DNA from 2 places in the Paenibacillus sp. FSL F4-0122 genome. Region 1 is predicted to be linked to the other one. Evidence: predicted binding sites of a transcription regulator. Region 1 holds the regulator's gene; the other holds the start of a gene.

Region 1 (4,069 bases):
AAAGACACATTACCGCAGTATGAAAGCCGGGAAGCTCAGGATATTATGATCAATGAGGTGATGACGGCACTTGCCGAAGACAAACACCTACTGATCGAAGCGGGCACAGGAACCGGTAAATCGCTCGGTTATTTGTTGCCTGCCATTTATCAAAGCGTTCGCACCAATGAAAAAGTCATGGTCAGCACTCATACCATTAATCTGCAGGACCAATTGCGCGAGCGGGATATCCCTTTGTTAACGCAGGTAGTTCCTTTTCCGTTTAAAGCTGCTATTTTTAAGGGAAGAGGACATTATTTGTGTCTGCGTAAGTTTGAGCATAAAATTAATAAAAAGGACTTTATAAGCCCAAGGGAAGATGCGCTTACTGCAGCTCAGATGATCGTATGGCTCACTCAAAGTGAATCAGGGGATGATGAAGAGCTGAATTTAAGCGGCCGGGGCGGTGATTTCTGGGAGACGGTGGCAAGCGATACCGATTCCTGTCTGGGCCGTTCCTGTCCTTGGTTCCGCAAATGCTATTATCATAGGGCCAAGCATGAAGCTGGGATTGCTGACGTGGTCATTACGAACCACTCCAAGCTATTCGCAGATGTTAAAGCTGGGCACCAGCTGCTTCCAGCTTACGAGCATCTTGTAATTGATGAAGCACATCATTTAGAAGATGTGGCTGGTAAACATCTTGGCATGCATATGAAGCATTTCACTGTGGCACACACGTTATCGCGACTGTATAAAGATAGCCGAAACGGACAGCTTCCTGCTCTGCGCCAGATCTTACAGTCGTCAGGCAGTGAAGAGGCTTCAGAATGGAGCGGAGTCATCGATCGGATCTACCCGGATCTGCTTACTGTCAAAGAAACCTGGGATGCACTCAGCGACAAGCTGTTCAGCCTTTTGCCGGAACGCAGTGATGCGGCAGCAGGGGAAGCGGGACAACTGGTTATGCGTTTGCTTCCCGCCCGTAAGCCGAAGGATTGGGATGAATTAGTTGCGCTTGAGAACACTATGAATCTGACGTTAAGCGACATCATCCGTAAGGGTGATAAAATGCTTAATGAGATGCGTGACCAGGAAAGCCAATCCTCAGCAGACAGTCTTGTTACTGATATTAGCGGTTTATTTAAGGATTTGGCTTCCATACGTGAGCAAGTAAGATTCTTTATGGGGCTGAATGACGATAATGTAGTATATTGGCTGGAGGCAAATGGAAATTACCGCAGCAAATCACTGCAGATGTATGCCGTCCCTGTGGATGTTAGCAGCCAGCTTAAAGAGTTGTTCTTCGATAAGAAAAAAAGCATCGTGCTTACCTCGGCGACGCTGTCTGTAGATAAATCTTTTCAGTTTATGATTGATAATCTCGGACTTAACGAAGCTGCGGAAGAGGGACGTCTAATGACCTCACTCCTTCCATCTCCCTTTAAGTATCGCGAGCAGGCGCTGCTAGTTATACCGCGTGATTTTCCTAGTGTGAAGGGCAGTGTGGGCGATGCTCGATTTGTCGATACACTCGTACAGTCGTTAGCAGAAGCTGCCAAAACAACACGTGGGCGGATGCTGGTTCTGTTTACTTCTTATAAAATGCTGCGTCAGGTATATGATCCGCTTAAAGAGGCTTTGGCCTCACAAGAGATTACGGTGCTTGGTCAAGGCGTGGAAGGTGGCAGCCGGAGCAAGCTGATCCGCCGCTTTCAGGACAGTGCAGCATCCGTTCTGCTGGGGACGAGCAGCTTCTGGGAAGGTGTAGATATTCCAGGTGAAGCACTGACTTGCCTGGCCATCGTGAGACTTCCGTTTCAACCACCGAATCACCCGTTGGCGGAAGCGAAGTCGGAGTTATTGCAGGCCCAGAAGAAGAATCCGTTCATGAAATTATCTGTTCCTCAAGCGGTTATTCGTTTTAAGCAGGGATTCGGAAGACTGGTTCGCACGGCGCAGGATCGCGGAATAGTTATTGTTTATGATACAAGGGTTATTGAATCTCATTACGGGAAGTATTTCCTTTATTCATTGCCTGGTCCCAAAATGGAGCATATGCTGACTGATCAAATGGTCCCCCGCATAGCGGAATGGCTAGAGGATGGCGGCGCTTCTTAAAATGCTCGTCTTCAGTTTAGCTCCTCCTTATCCTTAAGGGCGGTAAGTTACAGTACCGCCCTTAATAAGGAGAGGTATACGTTTGAATATGGATTTTCACAAGAACATTACTATTTTTAGGAGGAAAAATATGAAATCGGATAAAATATCAGAAGCCGTTGTTCGCAGACTACCTGTGTATTTGCGTTTTTTGAATGATCTCCAGAATCGCGAAATATTAACAGTTTCCTCTCAGGAACTTGGACAAAAGCTTGATCTTAATCCCGCACAGATTCGTAAGGATTTAGCGTATTTTGGTGACTTCGGCAGAAAAGGTATCGGCTATGATGTAACGTATCTTATTGAGAAAATCCGTCATATTCTGAAGCTGGATCAACAGCTTAATGTAGCTTTAGTAGGGGCAGGTAATCTCGGACATGCCTTGTCTAATTACAATGCATATCTTAAAGATACAATGAAAATCACGGCTATATTTGATTCGTACGCTCCTAAGGTTGGACGTAAGATCAACTCCCTTACTGTGCAACCAATGGATGAACTAGGCAGCACGATTCGTGAGCAAGGTATTCGCATTGCCATTATTACCGTACCTGATTCAGAAGCTCAAAATGTAGCAGATATTCTCATTTCTTCTGGGATTGAAGCGATTTTGAACTTTGCCCCTGTGATTCTGAAGACACCACCGAATATCCGGGTGCATGCAGCTGATTTTACAACTGATCTGCAAAGTCTTGCTTATTACTTGCGGGATGGAAAGGAAGAAAGCGAACATGAACAGCAATAAAACGATAATTAAGGGCGGGTATTTTCTGACTCCGGGAACGGATGAGCCGGTTCTGAGTGGATATATGACTATTGAAGATGATTTAATCACTTACATAGGAAAAGAAGAGCCTCAGATGGAAGCTGGAGTGCAAGTGGTTGATGGCAGTCGTCTGCTGTTCATGCCTGGACTTGTAAACACACATGGTCATGCGGCGATGTCTTTGCTGCGTGGATATGGAGATGATTTAGCGCTACAAGTGTGGCTTCAGGAGAAAATGTGGCCGATGGAGGAAAAGTTCACCGGTGATGATGTATACTGGGGAACCTCCTTATCTGTATTGGAAATGCTGAAGGGTGGAACTACGACCTTCCTCGATATGTATGATCATATGGACCGAGTAGCTGAGGTAGCTGAGTTATCAGGTATCCGTTCCGTATTGATGCGTGGTGTGATCGGGTTATGTCCAGAGGATGTACAGAATCACAAGCTTGCGGAAGCGATTTCTTTTGCCCGTAACTGGCATGGAAAGGCGGACGGTAGAATTACTACTATGATCTCGCCGCACGCCCCTTATACTTGCCCTCCGGACTTCCTGGTTAAGTTCGTGCAGGCAGCGCATGATCTGGATTTACCGATGCATACGCATATGTCCGAAACGAAACGTGAAGTGGAACAAAATGTGGCGGATTACGGGTTGCGTCCTGTAGCTCACTTAGAGAAGCTTGGAATGTTCACACGTCCCTCGATAGTTGCACATGGTGTTCATTTAAATGATGAAGAGATTGAGATCTTGGCTCGCCATAATGTGGGTGTCTCTCATAATCCGGGCAGTAATTTGAAGCTGGCTAGCGGAGTGGCTCGGGTTACTGATCTTCTAAAAGCTGGTGTGAAGGTGTCTCTTGGCACGGATGGCGCGGCCAGCAACAATAACTTGGATATGTTTGAAGAGATGCGGCTTGCAGCTCTCATTCATAAGGGTGTCAGCGGTGATCCAACGGCTGTTCCAGCTCCAGAAGCTCTACGTATGGCTACAGAATATGGCGCCCAGTCCATCTTTTTAAATAATGTAGGTAGACTTGCTGTTGGGATGAAAGCTGATTTCATTGCAATTGATATAGATCAGCCGCATTTGCTGCCACACACAGATCTGTTGTCTCATGCAGTTTACTCTGCTAGCGCTAAGGATGTTGAGCATGTGTGGGT
Region 2 (4,069 bases), 310 kb from region 1:
ATAACAGATACATAAGCTTCGATGGCATGTGTCAATACGTCCATACCTGTATCAGCTACAGCAGTTTTTGGCAAGCTATATACGAACTCTGGATCAATGATAGCTACGTCTGGAGTTAGCTCGTAGTCAGCCAAAGGATATTTAGTGTGTTGTTCAGTTGTTTTATCGGTAATAACTGCGAAAGATGTTACTTCCGAACCCGTACCCGAAGTAGTTGGAATCGCTACAAACTTAGCTTTGTTTCCAAGTTTAGGAAATTTGTAAACCCGTTTACGGATATCCATGAATTTTTGTTTCAGACCGTTAAAGTCTGCGTCTGGATGTTCATAGAATAACCACATTCCTTTTGCAGCATCCATTGGGGAACCACCACCAAGTGCGATGATGCAGTCCGGTTGGAATCTGTTCATCATTGCTGTACCTTTTTCAACTGTAGTTGTCGATGGATCTGGTTCAACTTCCGAGAACACTTCTATCGCTACAGGAGTTTGGCGTTGACGCAGGTAATGTTCAACTCTCTCAACATATCCGAGCTTAACCATCATTGGGTCAGTGATAATTGCGACACGTGTGATATCAGGCATTTTGGTCAGGTACTGAGTAGCGCCTTTTTCGAAATATATCTTGTCAGGTACTTTAAACCATTGCATATTCACGGTACGACGATTCACCCTTTTCACGTTGATCAAATTAATTGCTGTAACGTTTTGCGACACGGAGTTACGACCATAAGATCCGCAGCCCAGCGTCAACGAAGGGATGTTAGTGTTATAGATATCGCCGATCGCACCATGAGTGGAAGGCGAGTTAACGAGAATACGTCCTGTTTGCAGACGGTTGGAGAACTTCATGATTACTTCTTCGTTGTTGGAGTGGATAGCCGAACTATGGCCCATACCACCAAATTCAACAACTTGTGCTGCGCGTTCGATACCTTGATCTGCGTTTTTAACTTTGTAGCAAGCAAGCACAGGACTCAATTTTTCAGCGGACAATGGATATTTAGTGCCTACACCTTCAAGTTCTGCTACCAGAATCTTAGTGCCGGCAGGAACTTGAATGCCGCACATTTCAGCAATTTTCACTGCGGATTGTCCAACGATTGCTGGGTTAACCGCACATTTATCAACGTTCATAGCGCCGCTAGTAAGTTTGGCAGCTTCTTCTTTGTTAACAAAGTAGCAGCCATTAGCGATCATTTTCTTTTTCACTTGATCAAAGATTGGTTCTTCGATAATAACAGCTTGCTCGGAAGCACAGATCATACCATTATCAAATGTTTTGGAAAGAATGATGTCCGTTACGGCTTGATCGATATCCGCGCTCTTTTCGATGAATGCAGGTACGTTACCAGGACCTACGCCAAGAGCTGGTTTACCACAGCTATAAGCTGCTTTTACCATTGCTGAACCGCCTGTTGCGAGAATAAGTGCAACGTCAGGGTTGTTCATCAAAGCGTTTGTTTTGTCCATTGTTGGCATTTCAATCCATTGGATACAATTCTCAGGTGCGCCAGCTTTTACAGCCGCATCATGAAGAATTCTAGCAGCAGCTGCACTACACTCTTGCGCAGATGGGTGGAAACCGAATATAATAGGGTTCCGTGTCTTAATCGAAATCAACGCTTTAAACATCGTGGTGGATGTAGGGTTGGTTACCGGTGTGATACCCATTACAATTCCGACGGGCTCAGCAATTTTTTGGAAGCTTTCATAAGCATTGTCTTCAATAACGCCTACTGTTTTATCGTATTTAATTCCGTGCCAGATATATTCTGTCGAGAAGATGTTTTTAGTAATTTTGTCTTCGTAAACCCCGCGGCCAGTTTCTTCTACAGCCAATTTAGCGAGGTACATATGTTTGTCGAGTCCAGCCAACGCCATTGCATGAACGATTGTGTCAACTTGCTCTTGATCCAGCGCCATGAATGCCTCATGTGCTTTTTTCGCTTTATCCACTAAAGTCTGAATATACTCTTCAGCGGTAGTTTGTTTAACTTGGGCGGCGACTTCGTTCTTAACTGCCATCTCCCTCGTCCTCCTGTCAATTTTTAGGTTGTTTTTCTCTACACATTTATCTTATCACATCATTTCCACCTTGTATAGTGAAATCTTTCACAAAGTATAAAGTTTTTTTGATTTGTTTTCAAAGCGCTTTCATTCGATCATATTATAGATTTTTTACCATTATTTATGCTTTATTATTTCTTAAATTTAAAGTTTATGTTTAAAAAGACAAGAACTGATACCCATTTTCTACCTTTCCGCTCGCAAAAATATTTTAAAAAAGCAAACCTAATTTTGTTGACACTCTATTTTTCCATTGGTCTCTAAAAAATAGTGGGATGCCCCCCCGTCGTGTTGATTTATAAAAATATCAATAATATAAACATAAAAAAACCGACTCCTATGGAGCCGGTTCTGTTCTTCCTAGCTATTCTACTTTAATTGTGTCGAAGAATTTCTCTTGCACTGTTTTGGCAGCAGCTTCAAGCTGTGTCTTGGAATCTGTTCCTTTTTTGGAGAACAGCTCTTGAATTACATTGGACATGGTTGCGTAGTAGTCCTGTGTATTGTATTGCGCTTCCGGTTTACCGTCCAGCAAACCTAAAATATCAGGGCTGTATTGATATACATTTGTATATTTATCATACACAGCTTTCGTTTTCTTGCCGAAGTCAGAATCTGCAGAATAGTAATCTAAGAGCGGCGGAATAAAGTATTTACCATCCGTTGTACGTTGTTGCAGAACCGCATCCAGTGCTTCTAGACCTTTATCGGAGAAGTAATCAAATGTAATATAACGGAATGCCATTTCTTGCTCGTCTGGTGTTGCATTTGGATTGATTACAAGGTAGTCACCACCAAGTACCCCGGTGTGTTTTCCGCCTTTTTCCATTGCAGGCATTGGATACGTAAGTACATCTTCTGGTTTCAGACCGCCTTGATTCAACGCTTGCTCAATAACACCGTCAGATCCAGCCATTACCATTGCTGTACGACTTTGTTGGAATGCGCCTACAGCATCACCCCAGCCCAGTGCCCAGTCCTGAGGAATCGCGTTTGCTTCCCATCTAAGTTTCTTGTAGAAATCCAGCGCTTTAATCCCAGCCTCAGAATTAAAAGTAGCTACAACCTTACCGCCTTCTATCTTCTGAATTTCACCGCCAGCTTCGAACAGGAAGTTGGTCCAGTTCCAGCCTGCTTCATTCCCTTTACCCATTGGAGCAATACCGGAAATACCTTTTTTGGTATCAGCTACGCCTTTCGCGGTATTCAGCATATCATCCCAAGTCCAATCCATAGGTGGAACAGCAACGCCTTTTTCGTCCAGCATTTTTTTGTTGATCATTGTGGTTGTTACATAACCCTTTTGAGTTACGCCGAAGACTTTACCGTCAATGATAAATTGATTTTGGAGAACCGGGTTAATTTGATCCTTAAATTCGTATTTATTCCACAGATCCGTAATGTCAGCTACCCAGCCTTTTTCAACTAGGAATTTTGCTTCTGTAGCGTAGGTGTTAAAGAAGGTTGGAGCTTCATTCGCTGCCATTTTGATGCCGATTTCACTTACATTGTACTGCCAATCGTCTTTGACGATTTCAACATTCGGATATTCCTCTTGGAAACGTTTGATCTTGTCATCTTCCTGTGCTCTAACTTCGGTTAGGTCAGGGGTTGGATAGTGAATTTTGATGGTCACTTTTCTTTGTGTGATATCATCAGTTGGCGCTGCTGTAGCACTGCCAGCATTATCTGTTGCAGCATTCGTTGGCGCAGTAGTCGCTTCCCCTTCCTTGTTTCCTGTCGTGTTTCCGTTATTGTTATTACCGCCGCAAGCGGTTAACAACGATCCGGCCACAAGGAGGCTTAGTAGCACGCTAGAGTACTTACGCATTGAAACTCCCCTTTTCAATTCATAGTTATCTTACATATCGATCATAAAAGAGAAATCGTTTACAAACGAGGTGCATTTATATTCCTTTCATGTGCATGTTTACGATCCGTGACTAAATCCGTCGATCCTTGCTTATCCCTTAACTGCTGATAATGCGACGCCACGCATA

Evidence for each region. The regulator Rex, encoded in region 1, represses fermentation and respiration genes when NADH is low (regulators of the CRP and FNR family bind a similar motif). The targets are predictions, from matches to a motif close to TTGTGAAATATTTCACAA.
Region 2: adhE (bifunctional acetaldehyde-CoA/alcohol dehydrogenase) is a predicted target of Rex. The motif match lies at 2,103-2,120, and genes of this name have one in related genera.

Annotation. Positions count from the first base shown of each region.
Region 1 is NZ_JBBODI010000001.1:4,753,096-4,757,164, forward strand. It holds gene dinG (ATP-dependent DNA helicase DinG) at 1-2,100, shown strand, start outside; gene MHH49_RS20655 (redox-sensing transcriptional repressor Rex) at 2,231-2,884, shown strand; gene MHH49_RS20660 (amidohydrolase) at 2,871-4,069, shown strand, end outside.
Region 2 is NZ_JBBODI010000001.1:4,438,245-4,442,313, reverse strand. It holds gene adhE (bifunctional acetaldehyde-CoA/alcohol dehydrogenase) at 1-2,027, opposite strand, end outside; gene MHH49_RS19110 (ABC transporter substrate-binding protein) at 2,434-3,900, opposite strand; gene MHH49_RS19105 (carbohydrate ABC transporter permease) at 4,033-4,069, opposite strand, start outside.